3 regions of the Comamonas sp. 17RB genome follow, and region 1 is predicted to be linked to each of the others. Evidence: predicted binding sites of a transcription regulator. Region 1 holds the regulator's gene; each other region holds the start of a gene.

The links. The regulator sigma-54, encoded in region 1, starts transcription at its own class of promoters, with help from an activator protein. The targets are predictions, from matches to a motif close to TGGCANGNAANCTGCTTT.
Region 2: QM470_RS00305 (nitrate regulatory protein) is a predicted target of sigma-54. The motif match lies at 3,866-3,883, and genes of this name have one in related genera.
Region 3: QM470_RS04425 (urease accessory protein UreD) is a predicted target of sigma-54. The motif match lies at 2,658-2,675, and genes of this name have one in related genera.

Annotation. Positions count from the first base shown of each region.
Region 1 covers NZ_JASHHY010000013.1:23,323-30,271, reverse strand. The annotation lists gene QM470_RS20265 (THUMP domain-containing class I SAM-dependent RNA methyltransferase) at 1-632, opposite strand, end outside; gene QM470_RS20260 (hypothetical protein) at 773-1,144, shown strand; gene QM470_RS20255 (ribokinase) at 1,196-2,209, opposite strand; gene QM470_RS20250 (RNA polymerase factor sigma-54) at 2,413-3,978, opposite strand; gene lptB (LPS export ABC transporter ATP-binding protein) at 4,033-4,812, opposite strand; gene lptA (lipopolysaccharide transport periplasmic protein LptA) at 4,809-5,450, opposite strand; gene QM470_RS20235 (thiol:disulfide interchange protein DsbA/DsbL) at 5,605-6,255, opposite strand; gene QM470_RS20230 (SPOR domain-containing protein) at 6,325-6,949, opposite strand, start outside.
Region 2 covers NZ_JASHHY010000001.1:63,464-70,412, forward strand. The annotation lists partial or broken gene QM470_RS00300 (autotransporter domain-containing protein) at 1-3,609, shown strand, start outside; gene QM470_RS00305 (nitrate regulatory protein) at 3,913-5,199, shown strand; gene QM470_RS00310 (CmpA/NrtA family ABC transporter substrate-binding protein) at 5,634-6,872, shown strand; gene ntrB (nitrate ABC transporter permease) at 6,912-6,949, shown strand, end outside.
Region 3 covers NZ_JASHHY010000002.1:256,425-263,373, forward strand. The annotation lists gene QM470_RS04405 (ABC transporter ATP-binding protein) at 1-427, shown strand, start outside; gene QM470_RS04410 (ABC transporter permease) at 446-1,222, shown strand; gene QM470_RS04415 (cupin domain-containing protein) at 1,374-1,790, shown strand; gene QM470_RS04420 (nucleoside deaminase) at 2,048-2,575, shown strand; gene QM470_RS04425 (urease accessory protein UreD) at 2,686-3,516, shown strand; gene QM470_RS04430 (methyl-accepting chemotaxis protein) at 3,601-5,163, opposite strand; gene QM470_RS04435 (hypothetical protein) at 5,254-5,631, opposite strand; gene QM470_RS04440 (Bug family tripartite tricarboxylate transporter substrate binding protein) at 6,244-6,949, shown strand, end outside.

The DNA of each region.
Region 1 (6,949 bases):
CCGCTGCCGCAGCAGGGGTCGTACAGCGGCTGCGGGTTGTCGCCATGCGGGTCCCAGCCGCTGGCGGCCAGCATGGCGGCGGCCAGGGTTTCCTTCAGCGGGGCGTCGCCCTTGTCCTCGCGCCAGCCGCGCTTGAACAGCGCTTCGCCCGAGGTGTCGATGTAGATGGTGGCGCCGTCGGTGGTCAGGTGCAGGTGCACGCGCACATCGGGGTGGTGCGTCTCCACGCTGGGGCGCACGCCGTGGCGCTTGGCGCGGAAGCGGTCGGCAATGGCGTCCTTCACACGCAAGGCGGCAAAGTTCAGGCTGGTCAGTGGGCTGTGCTGGGCCGTGACCTCGATCTTGAAGGTCTCCTGGGGCGAAAACCAGATCTCCCAGGCCACCTCGCTGGCCGCGCGGTACAGATCGTTCTCGTTGCGGTACATGCTGTGCGACAGCTCGATCAGCACGCGCTGTGCCAGGCGGCTGTGCAGGTTGAGCAGCAGGGCGTCGCGCCACATGCCGCGCAGCATCACGCCGCCCCGGCCCACCAGCAGGTCTTGCCCGGTGGCGCCGGTGATGGCGTGGACCTCGTCGGCCAAAAAGCCCTCGACGCCGGCGGCGCAGGGCAAAAACAGGTGCAATTGGTTCATAGCAAGCCGCCAAGGATACGCGAGACACCCCGGCCACGGCGCGCGGTGGAGTTTCTGCGTCCCCCCTGTCCGGACCGTCCAGGCTCCCCTGCTGGCCTCCCGGACACTCCGCACCGCCGGGATTTGCGTACGATGCGGGCATGTCTACGCATTTCCTGACCTCTGTCCCGGCACTGGCCCGTGTCCGCCTGCTGCTGGCTGCTTCGGCCCTGGCCCTGCTCAGCGCCTGCCAGTCCGCGCCCACCCAGCCGGCAGCGCCTGCCACCGCCGGCCAGGCCATGCCCGCCGCAGCCACCGCACCTGCTGTGGCCGAACCCCAGCCGCTGGACGAAACCCCGGAGCCGCCGATTCTGGGCAAGCGCACCGACAGCCATGGCTGCAAGCCTTCCACCGGCCATGCCTGGTGCGAACGCACCAAGAGCTGCGAACGCCCCTGGGAGCTGGCCCTGCAGCGCGGCTTTGAAAACACCCCGGCGGGCTGGCACGCCTACTGCGACGGCAGCACCCGCTGAGCACGGCACGCCTGCAGCCCGGCACGGCGGCTGGCGTGCTCGCCCCGCCGCCTACTGCACATGCAGCGGGCTGGCCACGCCACCGGCCAGGGCTTCGACCTGGGCGCGCTGCGGTATGGAAGCCTGGGCGCCCACCTGGCCCATGCACAGGCTGGCGGCACGTATGCCCCACTGCACGGCGTCGCCCAGGGCATGGCCTTCGGCCAGCCGGGTGACCAGTGCCCCCAGAAAGCTGTCGCCCGCCCCCGTGGTGTCCAGCACCGGCAAGGCCAGCGCGGGATGGGTGCTGACACGCCCGCCGCACACGGCCACCGCCCCCTGAGCGCCCAGCGTGACCACCACCTGGGACACGCCCCGCGCCAGCAGGCGCTGGGCGCCGTCGGCTGCCGTGGCCGGGCTGTCCACCACCTGATCGCTGTAGGCGGCGGCTTCGACCTCATTGACCACCAGGGTGTGGACCAGGGGCCACCAGGCTTCGGGCAGCTCGCGCACCGGTGAAGGGTTGAAGACCACGCGGCAGCCAGCGCTGCGGGCCGCCTCCAGCACCTGCTCCAACACGCTGTCCGAGGTCTCGCGCTGCAGCAGCACGAAATCGGCCTGGGCCAGCACATTCAGCAGTGCCTCATCCGGCAGCTCCAGCAGCACATTGGCGCCGGGCACCACGCAGATCCGGTTCTGGCCATTGCCCTCCACCAGCACCATGGCCGCACCGGTGGAGACCCCGTCCAGCACCTGCACATGGTCCATGTCCACGCCGGCGTCGTGCAGCGCCAGCCGCAGGCTGTTGCCATGGTGGTCGCGGCCGACGCAGCCAAACAGCGTGACCTGGGCGCCGTGGCGTGCGCAGGCCACTGCCTGGTTGCCGCCTTTGCCGCCGGGCAGGTAGCGCAGGCTGTGGGCCATCACGGTTTCCCCGGCCCGGGGCACGCGTTCCAGGTGCAACACCGCATCCATGTGCAGGCTGCCCACCACGGCGATGCGGGCCACGCTGTGCGGGTGATCGGGTTCGGGCTGCGCCGACAGCAGCTTGCGAGGCAGCGCGGAAGAAGAAAGCGGTGCAACCATGGGGTGTCTCCTTTGCTGCCAACGGCCGTGGCATGTGCGGAATGAACCAAGGATGGCTGCACGATACCTCCAACTGCCGACGCTGCCCAGCCGGTTTGCACGGGTCTGGGGGATTGCGGCAACGCAGCATGCCCGCAGGGGCTCCGCCACCGCAGGCTGTGGCCTCACCGGGCGTCCCGCAGCCCTCTGCAGCCCCGCTGCGCTTACAGCGTCTTGCGCAGATTGGCCGGCGCGATCTTCAGCGCCTCACGGTACTTGGCCACGGTGCGACGGGCGCATTCGATGCCCTGCTCCTTGAGCATTTCGGCGATCTGGCTGTCCGACAGCGGCTTCTTGGCGTTCTCGGCCGAGACAAACTGCTTGATCAGCGCCCGCACCGCCGTGCTGGAGGCATTGCCACCGGTTTCCGTGCCCAGCCCGGAGCCGAAGAAATACTTGAGCTCGAAGGTGCCGTGCGGCGTGGCCATGTACTTGGCGGTGGTCACCCGGCTGATGGTGGACTCGTGCAGGCCCAGCTCGTCGGCGATGTCGCGCAGCACCAGCGGGCGCATGGCCAGTTCGCCGTGCACGAAGAAGTTCTTCTGCCGCTCCACGATGGCGCGCGACACCCGCAAGATGGTGTCGAAGCGCTGCTGCACGTTCTTGATGAACCAGCGCGCCTCCTGCAGGCGCTGCTGCAGGCCGGCATGGCCTTCGCTGCCCTTGTGGCCGCGCAGCGCACCGGCATACACATCGTGCACGCGCAGACGCGGCAGCACGTCGGGGTTGAGCTGCACGTTGAACTGGGGCGTGCCTTCGCTGGCACGGCGGCCGGCGCGGGTGACGATCACGTCCGGCACGATGATGTTGCGCTCCACATTGACAAAGCGCCGGCCGGGCCGGGGCTCCAGCCGGGCGATCAGTGCCATGGCCATGCGGGTGCGCTCCTCGCTGCTGCCCGTGGCCTGCATCAGGCGGCGCACATCGCGCCGGGCCAGCAGGTCCAGCGGCTGGGCGCAGATGGTCAGCGCCGTCTCCACCACACTGGCCTCGGCCTCACCGCGCTGCAGCAGATGGTTCAGCTGCAACTGCAGGCATTCGGCCAGCCCCTGGGCGCCCACGCCCACCGGCTCCAGGCTGTGCAGCAGCCGCAGTGCCACGGTGAAGCGGTGCACCAGCTCGTCGAGCTGTTCCGGGTCGTCCGTGCCGGCCAGGCCCTCGGCCAGGGACTGCAGCGACTCTTCGAGGTAGCCGTCGTCGTTCAGGTTCTCGATCAGGAAACGCAGCACATAGCGGTCCAGCTCGGACAGGTGCAGCGACAGCGACTGGCGCAGCAGGTGGTCGGTCAGCGATTCATGTGCACGGGCCAGATCCAGGGCGCTGACTTCATCGCCATCGCCGCCCTGTGCGTTGCGCGCCGGGGCATCGCCGCCCCATTCGCTGTCATCGGGGCGCAGTTCGCTGGTGCCGTCGCCCTCCCAGTCGGGGGCATCGTATTCCGTGCTGCCGGGGCCTTCCGCACTGTCGGCGGGCGCCTCCGCAGCCCCTGCCGTCAGCGCGCCATCGGCGGCATAGTCATCGCTCTGCGCCGGCGTATCCGACTGGGACAGGCCGAAGTCTTCGCGGGGGGCGTCGTCGCTGTCGACTTCCAGAAACGGGTTGTCGTCGAGCATCTGCTCGACTTCCTGCGCCAGCTCCAGCGTGGACAGCTGCAGCAAGCGGATCGACTGCTGCAATTGCGGCGTCAGCGCCAAATGCTGCGACACCCGCAGTGACAAACCAGGCTTCAACGCGACGCTCCCTCTCTGTGATCTTGTATGTGTCGTGGCGGCGGAAGTGGCGGGCTACATCCTGAAATGTTCGCCCAGGTAGACCCGCCGGACGTCGGCGTTCTCCACAATCTCTTCCGGTGTGCCCTGCGCCAGCACATGGCCGTCGCTGATGATGAAAGCGTGGTCGCAGATGCCCAGCGTCTCGCGCACGTTGTGGTCGGTGATCAGCACCCCGATACCGCGCTCCTTCAGGAAGCCGATGATGCGCTGGATCTCGATCACCGCGATGGGGTCGATACCGGCAAACGGCTCGTCCAGCAGGATGAAGCGCGGCTGCGTGGCCAGGGCCCGGGCAATTTCCACGCGGCGGCGCTCGCCACCCGACAGCGCAATCGCCGGCGAGGAGCGCAGGTGGTCCACGCGCAGCTCCTTGAGCAGATCGGTCAGGCGCCGCTCCACCTCGGCCTTGGTCAGGGGCTTGCCCTGTTCGTCCTGCTGCAGCTCCAGCACGGCGCGGACATTGTCTTCCACGCTGAGCTTGCGGAAGATCGAGGCTTCCTGCGGCAGATAGGACAGGCCCAGGCGCGAACGCTGGTGGATGGGCATGTTCGCCACCGAATGGCCGTCGATGTAGATGTCGCCGGCATCGCTGCGCACCAGGCCCACGATCATGTAGAACGAGGTGGTCTTGCCCGCGCCATTCGGGCCGAGCAAGCCCACCACTTCGCCTTTCTGCACGGCCAGGGACACGTCCTTGACCACCTTGCGGCTGCCATAGGACTTGGCCAGATGGTGCACTTCCAGGCGGCTGCTGGCGCCTGGGGCGGTCGGGGTGTCGGAAGAGCGGGTCACGGGTTGCGCAATTTCATGGTGTCCGAAGGCTTGAGCGGCTGCGCACTCGGCGCCACCGGGGCCTGCGGGGGCTGGGTCTTGGGCGCCAGCACGGCGCGCACGCGGCCACCGGAGCCGGCAGCCGCTTCCTCGCTGCCCGGCGTGGCGCGGCGGTTGCCGTCCACGGTGAACACATCGGTCAGGTTGTTGTAGGTGATGATGTTGCCGGTGATGTCGTCACTCAGCGTGGCGCCGGTGTAGCGACGCAGCTGGCCCCGCTGGATCAGGCGCACATCGTCCTTCTTGCCGTCGTATTCGATGATTTCGCCTTCGCCTTCCACGTACTCTTCGGGTGCACCGGGCTGGGTGTCGCGCTTTTGGCGGAAGAACGCGCGCTTGCCGGGGGCCGCCCAGACCTTGCCGAACTGGTAACCCTCGGCGTCCTGGCGCACTTCCAGCTTGGCGCCGCGCAGCACGATGGTGCCCTTGGTCAACACCACATTGCCCGTGAACGTGCTGACCTGCTGCAGCTCGTCATGGTGCAGCGCATCGGCTTCAATGTTCATGGGCTTGTTGCGATCGGCCTTTTCGGCCTGTGCCGTGCCCATGGCAGCTGCCAGGACCGTCAGCGCGAGTATCGGGAGGAGTTTGCGTGTCATGTGAGAAGGCATGAATCTTGCAGCCATTGTAGGGCACTGGTTTTCCCCAGGGCTGCCCTGTGGGCGACTCGCAGGGAAATCGACACAAAAAAGCCCGCTGGAAAGCGGGCTGTGTGCAGGGCGGTCAGGCCCTGCCGGGCGAAAGCGGGACCGCTCAGGCCTTGCGGCTCTGGTTGGCCAGGTAATCCACCACATTCAGCACGTTCTGCATGCTGCCGGCACGGGGGCCGTCGGTGTAGAACTTGCCGGCCACGCCCATGGAAGGCACGCCCTCCACATCGTATTCCTGCTGCAGCGCCGAAGCCTTGCGCACCTGGTTGGCCACGGTGAAGGAGTTGTAGATCTCCTTGAACTTGGCCACGTTCGCGCCCTGCTTGCCCACCCATTCGAAGATGGCGTCATCGGTGGCCAGCTTGTTGCGCTCCACGTGGATGGCGTGGAACACCTTGACGTGCATGGCGTCGAAGTTGTCCATGGCCTGCAGCGTGAAATACAGCTTTTGCTGGGGCACGAAGCTGGCGTTGAAGGCCACGGGCACACGGCGCACCACCACATGGGCGGGAGCCTTCTGCTTCCAGGCGGCGAATGCCGGCTCGAAAGCGTTGCAATGCGGGCAGCTGTACCAGAAGAACTCGACCACTTCCACCTTGCCGGCAGGTGCCTCGGTGGTGGCGGGCTTGGACAGTTTCACATAGTCCTTGCCTTCCTTGGGGGCGGCGGCCTGGGCATGGGCGGTCGCAGTGGCGCCCAGGGCCATGGCAGATGCGACCGAGGTGACGGCCAAGGAAAACTCACGGCGTTTCATCAAAGCTACTCCTGTTAGGGGATATTCACTGCCCAGTCAGAGCCGGGCCGTGGCAAAAAGTTCTGCCGGTCAGCGCTGCACGCGCACCAGGGCCGAATCCACCCCGGCGCCGTCGAGCTTGCCCTTGAGCTGCTCGGCGTCATCACGCTTGCCGAACGGACCCACCCGCACCCGGAACACGGTACGGCCGTTCTGCTCGCGCTCGCTCACGCGGGCTTCCCAGCCCAGCATGGCCAGCTTGGCGCGCTGGGCATCGGCGTCGGCCTGGGTGCGGAAGGCACCCGCCTGCACAAAGTAGTCGAAACCGTCCGAACCCGAGGCAGCGGCGGCCTTGGCTTCCGACTGCTTGAGCTTCTGGTTGGCCAGGTCCCCCAGCGGGTCGGCCGAAGAGGCCTTGCCGTCAGGTTTCTTGGCGTCCTGCACCGGTGGTGTGGCCGGCGGGGTGCTGACACCCGTGGCAGGGCCGCTGGTCGGTGGCGTGGTGGGCGTGGCCACCGGCGGCGCAGTGGGCGCCACGGGCTGCTGGGTCACCGGTTGCGTCTGCGTCTGGTTGGCCGGGTTCTTGCCGTACAGCGGCGAGTTCGGGTCCCAGTTCTTGTTGCGTTCGGCTTCCTTGGCCTCGGTGTCCTTGGGGGTCTTGGTCAGGAAGGGCACCGGCACCTTGGTCACATAGACCGCCACTGCCAGAGCGGCC
Region 2 (6,949 bases), on a different contig from region 1:
AATTTCATCCCGGGCGCTACTGTAGTGTCGTTTGGAGCCACGCCTGCCACCGGCGTTACCGTCGACAGCCCCACACAGATCACCGCCACCGCTCCTGCCGGCTCAGCAGGCACCGTGGATATCACCGTAACCACGGCTGGCGGTACCAACGTCACCAATACTGCAGACCAATACACCTATGTGGCAGCGCCAACGGTGACCAGCATATCGCCCACCAGCGGTCCGGCAACGGGTGGCACCACGGTGATCATTACCGGCACCAATTTCAGCGGTGCGGCGGCAGTGACTTTCGGTGGCACGATGGCATCTGGCTACACGGTCAACAGCACCACGCAAATCACGGCCACGGCACCGGCAGGTACGGGCACGGTCGATGTGCGCGTGACCACGGCCGGCGGTACCAGTGCCACCAGCGCAGCGGACCAGTACACCTATGTGGCAGCGCCAACGGTGACCAGCATATCGCCCACCAGCGGTCCGGCAACGGGTGGCACCACGGTGATCATTACCGGCACCAATTTCAGCGGTGCGACGGCAGTGACTTTCGGTGGCACGGCAGCATCAGGTTACACGGTCAATAGCGCCACGCAAATCACGGCCACGGCTCCAGCGGGCACGGGCACGGTCGATGTGCGCGTGACCACCGCTGGTGGCACCAGTGCCACCAGCGCGGCAGACCAGTTCACCTACACGTCACTTCCAACCCTGTCCATCAACGACGTTTCGATGTCGGAAGGCAATAGCGGAAGCACACCGATGACGTTCGCGGTGACGCTGAGTGCGGCCAGTGCCTCTGAAGTGACGGTGAATTACGCCAGCAGCAACGGCACCGCCATTGCAGGAGCTGACTACATCGCGGTGAGTGACACTCTCACCTTTGCAGCGGGGCAGACAAGCAAAACCCTCAGCGTTCCCATTCTGGGAGACACGGTTGTGGAGCCGCACAAGGCGTTTTCCATCACCCTGAGCAATCCTTCGAACGCCACCCTGACTAAAGCCACCGGCACCGGCACCATCCTCGATGACGACGCTGCCGCAATCACCATTGCCGACGTAAGCCTGCCGGAAGGCAATGCTGGCACCTCGGTGATGACGTTCACCGCAACACTCGACAAGGCAGTGTCTGGCGGATTCACAGTCAATTACGCCACCGCCAATGGCACAGCCACCACTGCCGACAATGACTATGTCGCGGCAACTGGCACGCTGACCTTCGCGGGGACTGCTGGCGAAACACGGACATTCACGGTCACGGTCAACGGAGACACACGTGTAGAGGCAAATGAGACCTTCACGGTCAGTCTGAATACGGTGAGCAATGCTGCTGTTTCTATTACAGACATCGCCGTGGGGACCATCGTCGATGACGACACTGCTGCAATCACCATTGCCGACGTAAGCCTGCCGGAAGGCAATGCTGGCACCTCGGTGATGACATTCACCGCAACACTCGACAAGGCAGTGTCTGGCGGATTCACGGTCAATTACGCCACCGCCGATGGCACAGCCACCACTGCCGACAATGACTATGTCGCGGCAACTGGCATGCTGGCCTTCGCGGGGACTGCGGGCGAGACACGGACATTCACGGTCACGGTCAACGGAGACACACGTGTAGAGGCAAATGAGACCTTCACGGTCAGTCTGAATACAGTGAGCAATGCCGCAGTTTCTATTACAGACACCGCCGTGGGGACCATCCTCAATGACGATCAGGTGGTATTGCCACCTGTAGCCTCGCCCTTTACCCACACGGCACCCTATAACGCAGGCACAGCACCCGCCATCACCTTCAGCGTGACCGCCCATGTGACCAACACCCCTATCAGCTATGCAGTGGGATCGGCCAGCACTACGCAGGGTGGCTCGGTCAGCATCAGCAATACAGGCCTGGTGACATACACCGCACCGGTAGGCTTCAACGGCACGGACCTTTTTACGTACACCGCTACCAATGCGGGCGGAACGTCCATGCCGGCGACAGTGAGCATCACCATCGCTGCCGATGTCCCTGCGGCACCTTCCGTCTCGGTAAGCACTGGCCCCAACCAGCCAGTAACGGTCAACGCCACAGCCAACGCCACGGGCGCGCCGTTTACGGGCTTGGTGGTGCATACCCAGCCTGCCAGCGGCAGCGTGGCGGTACAAGGCATGAATCTGATCTACACGCCCGCCGCTTCGACCCAGGGCACCATCAGTTTTGCCTATACCTTGGCCAACGTCGGCGGCACATCGGCACCGATCACGGTGACCGTGCAGGTGGCAGCCCGCCCTGACCCGACGGCCAATGCCGATGTACGCGGCCTGAGTACCGCACAGCAACAAGCCTCCGTACGTTTTGCTGGGGCCCAACTGCTGAACTTCACCCAGCGCCTGGAGCAACTGCGCAACCCGCAGCAACGCCAGGCGTTCCAAAACGGCCTGCAACTGGCCATGCCCCGTGCTGGCAACAACAGCATTCGCAACTGCCAGAACGTGCCCAGCATGCTGGGCCAGCAGGACTGCATTGCCCGCCAAGGGATGGACAGCGGTTCTGCCCTGGCCCCACGTTGGGGCCGCACGGCCCAGCCAGATGCGCTGGCCGCTGTCGAAGGGCTGAACGCCGAGCAAGCCTACGCCAGCCGCCTGGACAGCGAAACCGCCAACGCCCCGGCCACCTTGGGCAGCGCCCAACGCAACCTGGCCCAGCGCGCCGTGGCGCTGGGGGCAGGCACTACGACCCGCAATACCCGGGTCAACGCTGATGAGCCTCTGCCCGAACCAGGCAGCGCCGAGCGCCCGCGCCTGGCCTACTGGACCGCGGGCATGCTGGACTGGGGCTTTGCCGATGCCAGCAAAGGCCAGGACGACGGCTTGCGCTTCACCACCAGCGGCGTGACCATGGGCTTGGACTATCTGGTCAACGCCCAATGGACGGTGGGCATGGGCATGGGCTTTGCCTATGACCGCACGACCATTGGCGGCGAAGGCAGCCGCAACCACAGCAAGGGCGTGAGCACCGCGCTATACGGCAGCTGGAGCCCGGCCCCCGCCTATTTTGTGGATGGTGTGCTGGGCTACAGCCGCCTGCGCTTTGACAGCCGCCGCTGGGTGGCCGATGCCGGCGAGTTTGCCCAGGGTGAACGGGATGGTTCGCAGTGGTTTGCCTCGGTGTCCGCAGGCTATGAATGGCGCACGCAGCAGATGCTGCTCTCTCCCTACGGCCGCCTGCAGTGGGCCCGCAGCAACCTGGACGCCTACACCGAAACCGGCGCCGGCTGGCATGCACTGCAGTTTGGCGAGCAGCGCATCACCAGCACCTCGGCGTCGCTGGGTCTGCGTGGGGAAACCAGCCATGACACCCGCTGGGGCCAGCTGATGCCGTTTGGCCGCCTGGAATTGCAGCACGACTTTGACCACCAGTCCGACGTGCGCATTGCCTATGCCGACCTGAATGGGTCGCAAGGCTATGCCATCAGCAGCAGCCCCATCGGCCGCAACCGGGTGCAAGTAGGCTTTGGCAGCCGCCTGCAGTCGCGCATGGGTACGTTTGCGGCGGAGCTGCAGTTCACCCGCAGCAACACCAGCTTCCAGCGTGGCATGCGGTTGCTGTACACCACACGCTATTGAGCGCATCGGAAAGCGGGGATGGGCACAAGGCTTGCTCCGCATTCAGCGCCCGGTTGCTGACCAGCCGCCCTGCAGGGCGGCTTTTTCTTGGGTGCGCTGGAAGGGAATGTGTGTGGGTGGGGCTACGGTCAGCGGATGAATCTAGCGCCCAAAGCCATGAAAAGCAGAGCAACTTCAATTGCACATGGCAACCAGCTCGCTCCGATAGCCATCGCCACTCCCATGATCACATGGCTTACGCACATGCACCACCATGAGGCACAGAACTTGCTGCCTCCACGGTAAAGCACCGCACGCCCCACCATGACTTCTGCCTTGCATTACCTGATTGCCGTTCGCCGCTGTGAAATGGGCGAACTGGAGCAACTGCTGCATACCAGCACCCTGGTGCGCCAGCTGGGTGCGCTGATCCATGCGCTGCAGGCTGAGCGCGGCCTGTCCAACATCGTGCTGGCCAGTGGTGGGCAGCGCGGCACCAGCGTTCGGCTGGCGCAGGTCCAGACAGCGGACCGCTGTGCAGCACAGTTGCACCAGGCACTGGCGCAACTCGATCTGAATGCCTTCCAGGGCGGTCACGGTGCGCGGCTGTTCAACCATATTGCCTATGTGTTGCAGGGGCTGGACGCCTTGCCCGCGCTGCGCCAGCAGGTCGGCGCGCTGGCGCTGACACCCGATGCCGCCACCGCGGCCTATATCCGCCTGATCGCAGGCCTGCTGGCCGTGGTCTTCGAGGCGGCCGACAGCGCCACCGAGCCCGGCATTTCCCGCCTGCTGGTGGCCATGTTCCACTTCATGCAGGGCAAGGAACTGGCCGGCCAGGAGCGTGCCACCGGGGCCGCGGCCTTTGGCAGCGGCAGCAGCCAGGCCGCGCGCCAGCAGCACTGGCTGCATCTGATCGACGCACAGGAGCGCTGCTTCCAGGTGTTTGCCGATTGCGCACCCGCCACACCATTGGCGCTGTGGGAAAAGACCCAGCACCACAACCCCGAGCTGCTGGTGATCGAGCGCATGCGCCGCATGGGCTGCACCGCCGCCACCGGCCAGGCCTTGGATGCCGAGTTGAGCACGCCCTGGTTCGACGCCTGCACAGCCCGCATGGATGCCTTGTATGCCATCGAGGTGCAACTGGCCGACGAGCTGCAGCAACGCTGCACCGCCCAGCTGCAGGCAGCCCGACAGGCGCCGGAACCGCGAGCACTGTTGCAGCGCAGCGCCGGTGCGGGTGACGCCCCTGCCCCCACAGCGCCCGACGGCCTGCCCGATTTCTTCCATGCACCAGCCCCCGAAGCCACGCTGCAACTGGGTAACAGCCTGGCACCTCAGCTGGGCCAGTCGGTGCTGAGCCTGGTTCAGGAGCAATCCCAGCGGCTGCAGGCCATGCAAGCCGAACTGGAAACCGTGCGCTCCGCCCTGACCGAGCGCAAGACGCTGGAGCGCGCCAAGGGCCTGCTGATGGCGCACCGCCAGCTCAGCGAGAGCGAAGCACACAAGCTGCTGCGCCAGACCGCGATGAACCAGAACCGACGCCTGATCGATGTGGCCGAGGCCGTGCTGGCCATGGCCGATCTGCTGCCGCCGGCACAGGGTTGACCTGCCCGCACACCAGCCGAAACGCACCAACACACAGCAGCACCGGCGTCGCCCCCCTGCTGCAGCGCACCAAAACCGCGCTGCCATCCGCCAAGATGCGTACTGCAAAGCGCATCACCGCGCTCCATAAGCGGTGCTTCCCTGGGGAAGCCTGCCGTCGAAAAGCTGGCACGGTTTCTGCATTCCTCGGCAGTGAATCCCGGCCAACGGCGGTCTGGAATCAGCCCCCACACACAGGACAACGGCGTCCCCATCCCCTGCGCAGCGCAGACGGATCGGGACGCCGTTGTGCTTTGCAGCGCTGGAAACAGCCCCGTGGTGGGATCCGTCGTTCCGTTGAAAAAGCATTCGCCCCACGCACTGGAAGGAGCCGAACCATGGCACAGCACACCCCGGATACCGCTTGCACTCCCCCATCCACCCCGGCAGACCCCATGGAAGCGGGCAGCCGCCGCCAGTTTCTGCGCCAGGCTGGCGGCATCGCCGCAGGTGCCGCCCTGTACACCCAACTGGGGCATGGCGGCGTATGGGCCGCCGGATCGGACGCTCCGGAGAAGAAGGAAGTGAAGATCGGCTTCATCCCGCTGACGGACTGCGCCAGCGTGGTCATGGCCTCGGTGCTGGGGCTGGACCAGAAGTACGGCGTCAAGATCATCCCCACCAAGGAAGCCAGCTGGGCCGGCGTGCGTGACAAGCTGGTCAACGGCGAGCTGGACTTCGCCCATGTGCTCTACGGCCTGGTCTACGGGCTGCACCTGGGTGTGAGTGGCCCCAAGAAGGAGATGGCCGTGCTGATGACGCTCAACCAGAACGGCCAGGCCATCACCCTGTCCAAGAAACTGGCGGACAAAGGCGCAGTGGATGCCGCCAGCCTGGCCAAGCTCATGGCCAGCGACAAGCGCGAATACACCTTTGCCCAGACCTTCCCCACCGGCACCCATGCCATGTGGCTCTATTACTGGCTGGCATCGGCCGGGATCGACCCGCTCAAGGACGCCAAGGTCATCACCGTGCCCCCGCCGCAAATGGTGGCCAATATGCGCATTGGCAACATGGATGGCTTCTGCGTGGGCGAACCCTGGGGCCATCGGGCCATCATGGACAACATTGGTATCACCGCCGTCACCACGCAGGACATCTGGCAGGGCCACCCTGAAAAAGTGCTGGGCACCACAGCCGAATTCGCACAGAAAAACCCCAACACGGCGCGCGCCGTGATGATGGCCATTCTGGAAGCCGGCCGGTGGATCGATGCCAGCCTGCAGAACAAGCTGAAGATGGCCGAGACCATTGCCGGCAAAGCCTATGTGAACACCAGCGTGGACGCCATCAACCAGCGCATCCTGGGCCGTTACCAGAACGGTCTGGGCAAGACCTGGGACGACCCGAACCACATGAAGTTCTTTGCCGATGGCGCGGTGAACTACCCCTACCTGAGCGACGGCATGTGGTTCCTGACCCAGCACAAGCGCTGGGGCCTGCTCAAGAGCCACCCCGACTACCTGGCCGTGGCCAAGCAGATCAACCGCACCGACCTGTACAGCCAGGCCGCGTCGCAGCTGAAGGTGAACGTGCCCAAGGACACCATGCGCAGCAGCAAGCTGATCGACGGCGTGGTGTGGGACGGCAAGGACCCTGCCAAGTACGCCGACAGCTTCAAGGTCAAGGCCTGAGCCTCTGCCCCTCTTCATTGATCTATCAGGAGAAGCACCATGGTCAGTGCCATCTTTCATTCCCCGCGCGGTGATGC
Region 3 (6,949 bases), on a different contig from region 1:
GAAGAAAGTGGGTCTGGGCGGCTATGAAGACAAGTTCCCCTGGCAGCTGTCGGGCGGCATGCAGCAGCGCGCCAGCATCTGCCGTGCGCTGATCCACGAACCCAAGATGCTGCTGCTGGACGAGCCTTTCGGTGCGCTGGATGCCTTCACCCGCGAAGAGCTGTGGTGCATTCTGCGCGACCTGCATGCCGAGCAGCAGTTCAACGTGATTCTGGTGACGCACGACCTGCGCGAATCGGTCTTCCTGGCCGACACCGTGTACGTGATGAGCAAGAGCCCCGGCCGCTTTGTGGTGCGCCGCGAGATCGACTTTCCCCGCCCGCGCGACCTGGAGCTGACCTACACCAAGGAATTCACCGACATCGTGCTGGAGCTGCGCGGCCACATCGGCGCGCTGCGCAAAGACGGTGCCGTGATCAACCAATAAGCGCCCAGGACATTTGCCATGAACAAACTGAACAACAAACTGCTGGAACGCTGGTCCCCCTGGCTGCTGCTGCTCGCCGTGATCGTGCTGTGGCAGGTGGTCTGCTCGGCCTTCCAGGTGTCGGAATTCATCTTCCCCAGCCCCTGGCTGATCCTGCAGCAATTCCTGGAATTCCACGCCGTGATCGCCGGCCATGCCTGGCGCACCTTCTGGGTGACGATGGCCGGCTTTGGCATTGCCATCGTGGTTGGCGTGCTGCTGGGCTTTCTGATCGGCAGCTCGCGCCTGGCCTACGCCGCCGTCTACCCGCTGATGACCGCCTTCAACGCCCTGCCCAAGGCGGCTTTCGTGCCGATTCTGGTGGTGTGGTTCGGCATCGGCATTGGCCCAGCCATCCTGACTGCGTTCCTGATCAGCTTCTTCCCCATCATGGTCAACATCGCCACCGGCCTGGCCACGCTGGAGCCCGAGCTGGAAGACGTGCTGCGCGTGCTGGGCGCCAAGCGCTGGGATGTGCTGATGAAGGTGGGTCTGCCGCGCTCGCTGCCCTACTTCTACGGCTCGCTCAAGGTCGCCATCACGCTGGCCTTTGTGGGCACCACGGTGTCGGAGATGACAGCGGCCAACGAAGGCATCGGCTACCTGCTGATCTCGGCCGGCTCGTCCATGCAGATGGGCCTGGCATTTGCCGGCCTGCTGGTGGTGGGGGCCATGGCCATGGTGATGTACGAGCTGTTCAGCCTGGTGGAAAAGCGCACCACCGCCTGGGCCCACCGCGGCGCCAACAACCACTGAGCTGCCTGCGTGCCACGTGCAAAGGCCTGCCCTGGTGGCAGGCCTTTTTGCATGGGCAGGGTCAAAGCCGCATGCCCCCACATGGCAGGCGGGCTTGGGCGTGCCCGGCACTCTGTACCATGCGCAGCTTGCCCCGCTCTGGATGCCTGCCGTGACTGCCTCTGCCCCCCTTTCCACCGCCCCCGCCGCCCCCACCACTCCCGTCAAACTGGTGCGCATCGACCCCAGCGACCTGTCCCAGGCCCGCAGCGGCCAGCCCAGCCGCCCGTTGCGCGGCGACACCACCTACAAGACGCTGGACGTGTTCAGCGGCAACCGCGGCAAAGCCAATGCCGGCGTCTGGGAAGCCACGGCCGGGGCCTTCCGCTCGAACATCCAGGGCTATATCGAGTTCTGCCACATCGTCGAAGGCAGCTGCCGCCTGGTGGACCCGGATGGCAGCGTGCACCATTTCCAGGCGGGTGACAGCTTCGTCCTGCCCGACGGCTTCAGCGGCCACTGGGAAGTGGACGACCGCGTGAAGAAAGTGTTTGTCACCACCGATGTCGATGCGCCTGCAGCGGCATGAGGCCTGCCTGCAGCCGGTGCGCCGGCCGCGCGCGCAGGCGTAGCTAACGCTTTGATTTGCATAGCAGGCGCAGCCCACCTGCGCTGTGCCGACGGCGTTCATCCGCTGCCATCGCACGGCCGCCGCCCACCTCCTGTCCCACCGCCCTTCCTGGCGCGTATGTAAGAAGTCGTTTCTGGCATGCGACATGCAATAGCTCTGGTAACCCCGCCTGTGCCCAGGCGGCCTTGTTACCCGCACTCGCCCAGGAGGCGCGCATGCTCGCAGCACCCATGATGGATGACCGCCCCCCCGAAGGACAGCCTCTGTCCGCGACCGATGCCAAATACCTGCGGCAGGCCTTTGTCTGGGCGAATGCGGCCCGCACCCGCGGCAACCGCCCCTTCGGTGCCGTGGTGGTGGCCGCCGATGGGCGCATCCTGGCCGAGGCCTTCAGCAACACCCGCGAGACGGGCGACTGCACCGGCCATGCGGAAATGAATGCCGTGCGCCAGCTGGGCAACCCCCGTGTGGCGCCCGAGTTGCTGGCGGGTGCCACGCTCTATGCGTCGGCTCAGCCCTGTGCCATGTGCGCCGGCGCCATCTGCAACGCCGGTATCGGCCGCGTGGTGTTTGGCCTGGACGATACGCGGCTGCTGCAGATCCGGCCCGACCTGCGCGGCAGCACACTGGACTGCCACACCGTGTTCGACAACGCCACCTATGCCATCACCTGCATCGGCCCGGCCCTGGTCAACGAAGCCCTGGCGGTGTACGAGGACAGCTGGTTCCCGCCCTCCTCCTGATATCCACTCCGGCTGGCCCTGCTCTGCTTCGGTGAGCAGTCCAGCCGCCATGGTGCAGCGCTGACGGGCATACGCACCAAGTTGGCACAGTGTCTGCTTGCAGCTTGACCATGCCCTGGCACGCCCACCTCTCCCTCGACTACCACCACCGCGCCGGCCGCACGGCCGCGCATTTCACCCACGACGGCCCGCTGCGCGTGCTGCGCAGCCTCTACCCCGAAGGCCCTGCCATCTGCCACCATGTGCTGGTCCATCCGCCTGGCGGGCTGGTGGGCGGGGACACCCTGGACATCCAGGTGCACGCCGGAGCCGGTGCCCACGCCCTGGTCACCACCCCAGGCGCCACGCGCTTTTACCGCAGCGAAGGCGAACCGGCACTGCAACGCACGCGCCTGCGGCTGGATGCCGGAGCCCGCCTGGAATGGCTGCCGCTGGAAGCCATTGCCTACAACGGCTGCCTGGCCCGCAACCAGCTGGAACTGGACCTGGCCCCCGGCGCCGAACTGCTGGCCTGGGACATCACGGCCCTGGGTCTGCCCCACGCCGAGGCGCCCTGGCTGCGCGGGGAATTCCTGCAGCACATGGAATGGCCCGGCCGCTGGCTGGAACGCGGGCTGATCCGCGCCGACGATGGCTTGCTGCTGGATGGCCCGCTGGGCCTTGCCGGCCAGCGCTGCCTGGGCAGTCTGGTGTTTGCCTGCGGCAGCCCCCTGTCCCGTGCCCGCAGGGAGCAGGTGCAGGAAGCCACACACGCCTTGCTGGCCAGCCACCCCCAGGGCCCGTGGTGCGGGGTCACCAGCCCCAACGACCATGTGCTGGTGCTGCGCGGCCTGGCCCCGCTGGTGGAGCCGCTGATGCAGCTGTGGCAGCAGGTCTGGGCGCTGTGGCGCCGGCTGCTGTGGGAGCGGGACGCCCCGCTGCCCCGCATCTGGTCCATGTAGAACGCGACACGCTAGCAGCCCTGGGCGGTGCCCAGCGCTGCCACAGCCGGAAGGCGGCATGGCGCCCACGCCGCGCACCGGTCATCAGCGCATGCGGAACACTTCCAGTGTGCGGTGCAGCACGCCGGCGTTGCTGCTCATGTGGCCAGCGGAATGGGCCGACACCTCGGACATGCGGGCGTTCTCCTGTGTGACCGCATCCAGTTCGCCAATCGCACGGTCCACCTGCGCAATGCCCAGGGCCTGTTCGCGCGAGGTTTCCACAATTTCCTGCACCAGCTGGCTGACCTGGGCCACCGACTGCACCGCCTGGGAGATGGTGGCACTGGCTTCCTGCATGCGCTCCGCCCCCTGGTGGATGCGGTCATTGGAGCCGGAAATCAGCCGCTTGATTTCCTTGGCCGCTTCGGCGCTGCGCTGCGCCAGCGTGCGCACCTCACCGGCCACCACGGCAAAGCCGCGCCCCTGTTCGCCGGCGCGCGCAGCTTCGACCGCCGCATTCAGCGCCAGGATATTGGTCTGGAAGGCAATGCTTTCGATGGTGGTGATGATCTGCCCCATCTGCTGCGACGAATCGCGCAGCTGGTGCACCATGTCCTCCACCTTCTGCATGGCCTGGCCGCCACGCTCCGCCAGCTGGGCGCTCTTACCGCTTTGCTGCAGGACTTCTTCGGTGGTCTGCTGGGATTGCTCCACGCTGCCGGCCAGCTGCGTCATGGCGGCAGCCGTCTGCTGCAGGCGTTCGGCCTGCAGCTCGGTGCGCTCGGACAGGCTGCGGGCGCTGCCGGACAGATCGCGCGAGAGGTGGCTGAAGCTGTCGATTTCGTGGCGCGCATCGCCCACGATGGCCCGCAGATTGAAATGCACCTGGTGCAGATGCTCCATCAGCAGCGCCATCGGATGGCGGCCCGGTACCAGCGGCAGCTGGCGGTCCAGCTCGCAACTGGCCAGCTGCTTGGCAAAGCGGTGGGTCAGCGCAAAAGGCTGCGTCAGGGTGCGGTGCAGCCAGCCCAGGCCCAGCGCACTCCACAGCACCATGGCGGCGGCCTGCAGCGCCACCTGCCACGGGGCGGTCCAGCCCAGCACGGCGGGCAGGCAGCCCATCAGCAGCAGCGGCAGAACCACGGCGGCGATGCGCAGCGTGAAGTTGGCGCGCTGCATTTTTCCGAACAGATTGCGCAGCCCCAGCAGGCGCGCATGGCCGGCATGCAGCACCATGCCGGGCTGGCCCTTGGCCCGCTCCTGCGCCAGGCGGGCATAGAGCTGCTCGGCTGCCTGCACCTGTTCGCGCGTGGGCTTGGCCCGCACCGACATATAGCCCACGGGCTTGCCGCCTTGCATGATGGGCGTGACGTGGGCGTGGACCCAGTAGAAGCCGCCATCCTTGCGGCGGTTCTTGACGATGCCCTTCCAGCTGCGGCCGTGACCGATGGTGGCCCACATATCGCGGAAGGCTTCGGCCGGCATGTCGGGGTGGCGCACCAGGCTGTGGGGCTGGCCCATCAGCTCTTCCATGCTGAAGCCGCTGACACGCACGAAGGCGGCATTGCAGTGGGTGATGTTGCCCTGGCTGTCCGTGGTGGACATCAGCAGCTCATCATCGGGAAACTGGAACTCGTGGAGGGTGACAGGCAGGTTCTGGCGCATGGCGAAGAGAGTGGCGCGGCAAAGCCCGCCGGATGGAGTCAGGGAAAAGAAGCAGGCGAAGCAGCGGGAGGAAGGAAGGAAAGAGGGCTTTCAGGAAGCGCGCTGCATGGGATCTGCAGAAGAGGAATCGGTATCGGAAGGGCTGCACACCGGTGCAGCAGCGCCCCAGGCGGGCAGCGCACTCTCACGCCACAGCTGGCGCGAACGCACACCGGCAGCCACCGCCCCGTGCAGCTGCTGCGGAGCCTGGGGCAGGAGCTGCCGGCCGGGCTGGCGGCGGGCAGAGATCAGCTGCGCGCGGCTGTCATAGCAGCGGCGGCAATGCACGCATTGCGAATCTGCGCCCGGCATGCCCTGCTGCCAGGCACGTTGCAGGTCCAGCGATTTGCCACACAGGCACACAATCCCGCCCGGGTCCGTCATCACCCTGGTACGGTGGCAGAACGCGGGTGCCCTGAAATACTCCATCACACTTCCTCACCCGGCCCCACCGCCGCCAAGGCGGGTGGACGCGCGCTGATCCGCAAAAGTTTCGATTTGTAAATTCTATGGAATTTCCATCTGAATAGAAATTGATGCAAGGCAAGACTGGGGCATTGAAACCGGAATCCAACACCGGCTGCAGTCTGGCCGCCACCGCGGCGGCCCCTCTGCCACGGACCGATGCGCTGGGGCCTGCCTGCGCGCTCCCCACGGCGGTGCGCAGTGCGCCCAGCCCGGCTGCGCCCTGCCAGACGTTGGCACCCACATTCCGCCAGCGCCCAGCAAAGCCCATCGAAGTGCTCACTCCGCAGCAGCACCTTTTTTCAAGCGCTTTCATATTTTTGTCAGAAAAGTGGTAACTCAAGGGTTAACAATTAAGGGATAACCATATAACAACCAAATGAAACTGGCGTTACGGCGCCCGCCCCATTCTGGGGATCCCCGACAGAGCGGTGCCTGCTGCCCCTGTCCGCTGTGGCGACTGACTCCCGGCTGGCGCAACGTCAGCTCCGATGCCAGCCTGCCACGCGGCCTGTGCGGTACCACCGCGCTTCCAAAAAACGCCCGCCTCTGCGGGCAGAGTGAGAAGGAGTGGACATGTTCCGCCGAACCATCCTGGCCACCACGGTCGCCCTGAGTCTGACTGCCGCCATGGCCCCCCTGGCCCATGCCAAGGACGCCTGGCCCGTCAAGACCATCACCCTGGTGCAACCCTATGCCCCCGGTGGCACCAGCGACATGCTGGCGCGCATCATTGCCATGGAACTGGAAAAGCGCATCACCGCCAATGTGATCGTGGAAAGCAAGGCCGGCGCCAACGGCAACATCGCCACTGCCTATGTCAGCCGTGCCAAGCCCGATGGCGGCACCTTCCTGGTCGGCTCCAGCAGCCCGGTGGTGATCTCGCCCTCGCTGTACAAGAGCGTGCCCTACCACCCCGAAAAGGACCTGACGCCCATCACCACCATCGCCAAGGCCCCGTTCCTGCTGGTGACCAGCCCCAAGTCGGGTATCCACAGCGTGCCGGAACTGATCGCCCATGCCAAGGCCGGCAAGATCAACTTCGGCTCGGCCGGTGCCGGTTCGCCCCAGCACATGATTGCCGAGATGTTCAACACCGAGGCCAAGATCAAGGTGCCCCATGTGCCCTACAAGGGCTCGGCCCCGCTGGTGGTGGCCGTGATGGCCAACGAGGTGCAGTACGCCATCGACAACCCGGTGCCGCTCAAGCCCCAGATCGACAGCGGCAAGCTCAAGGCCCTGGCCATCACCAGCAAGCACGCCTCGCCCAAGTTCCCCGGCG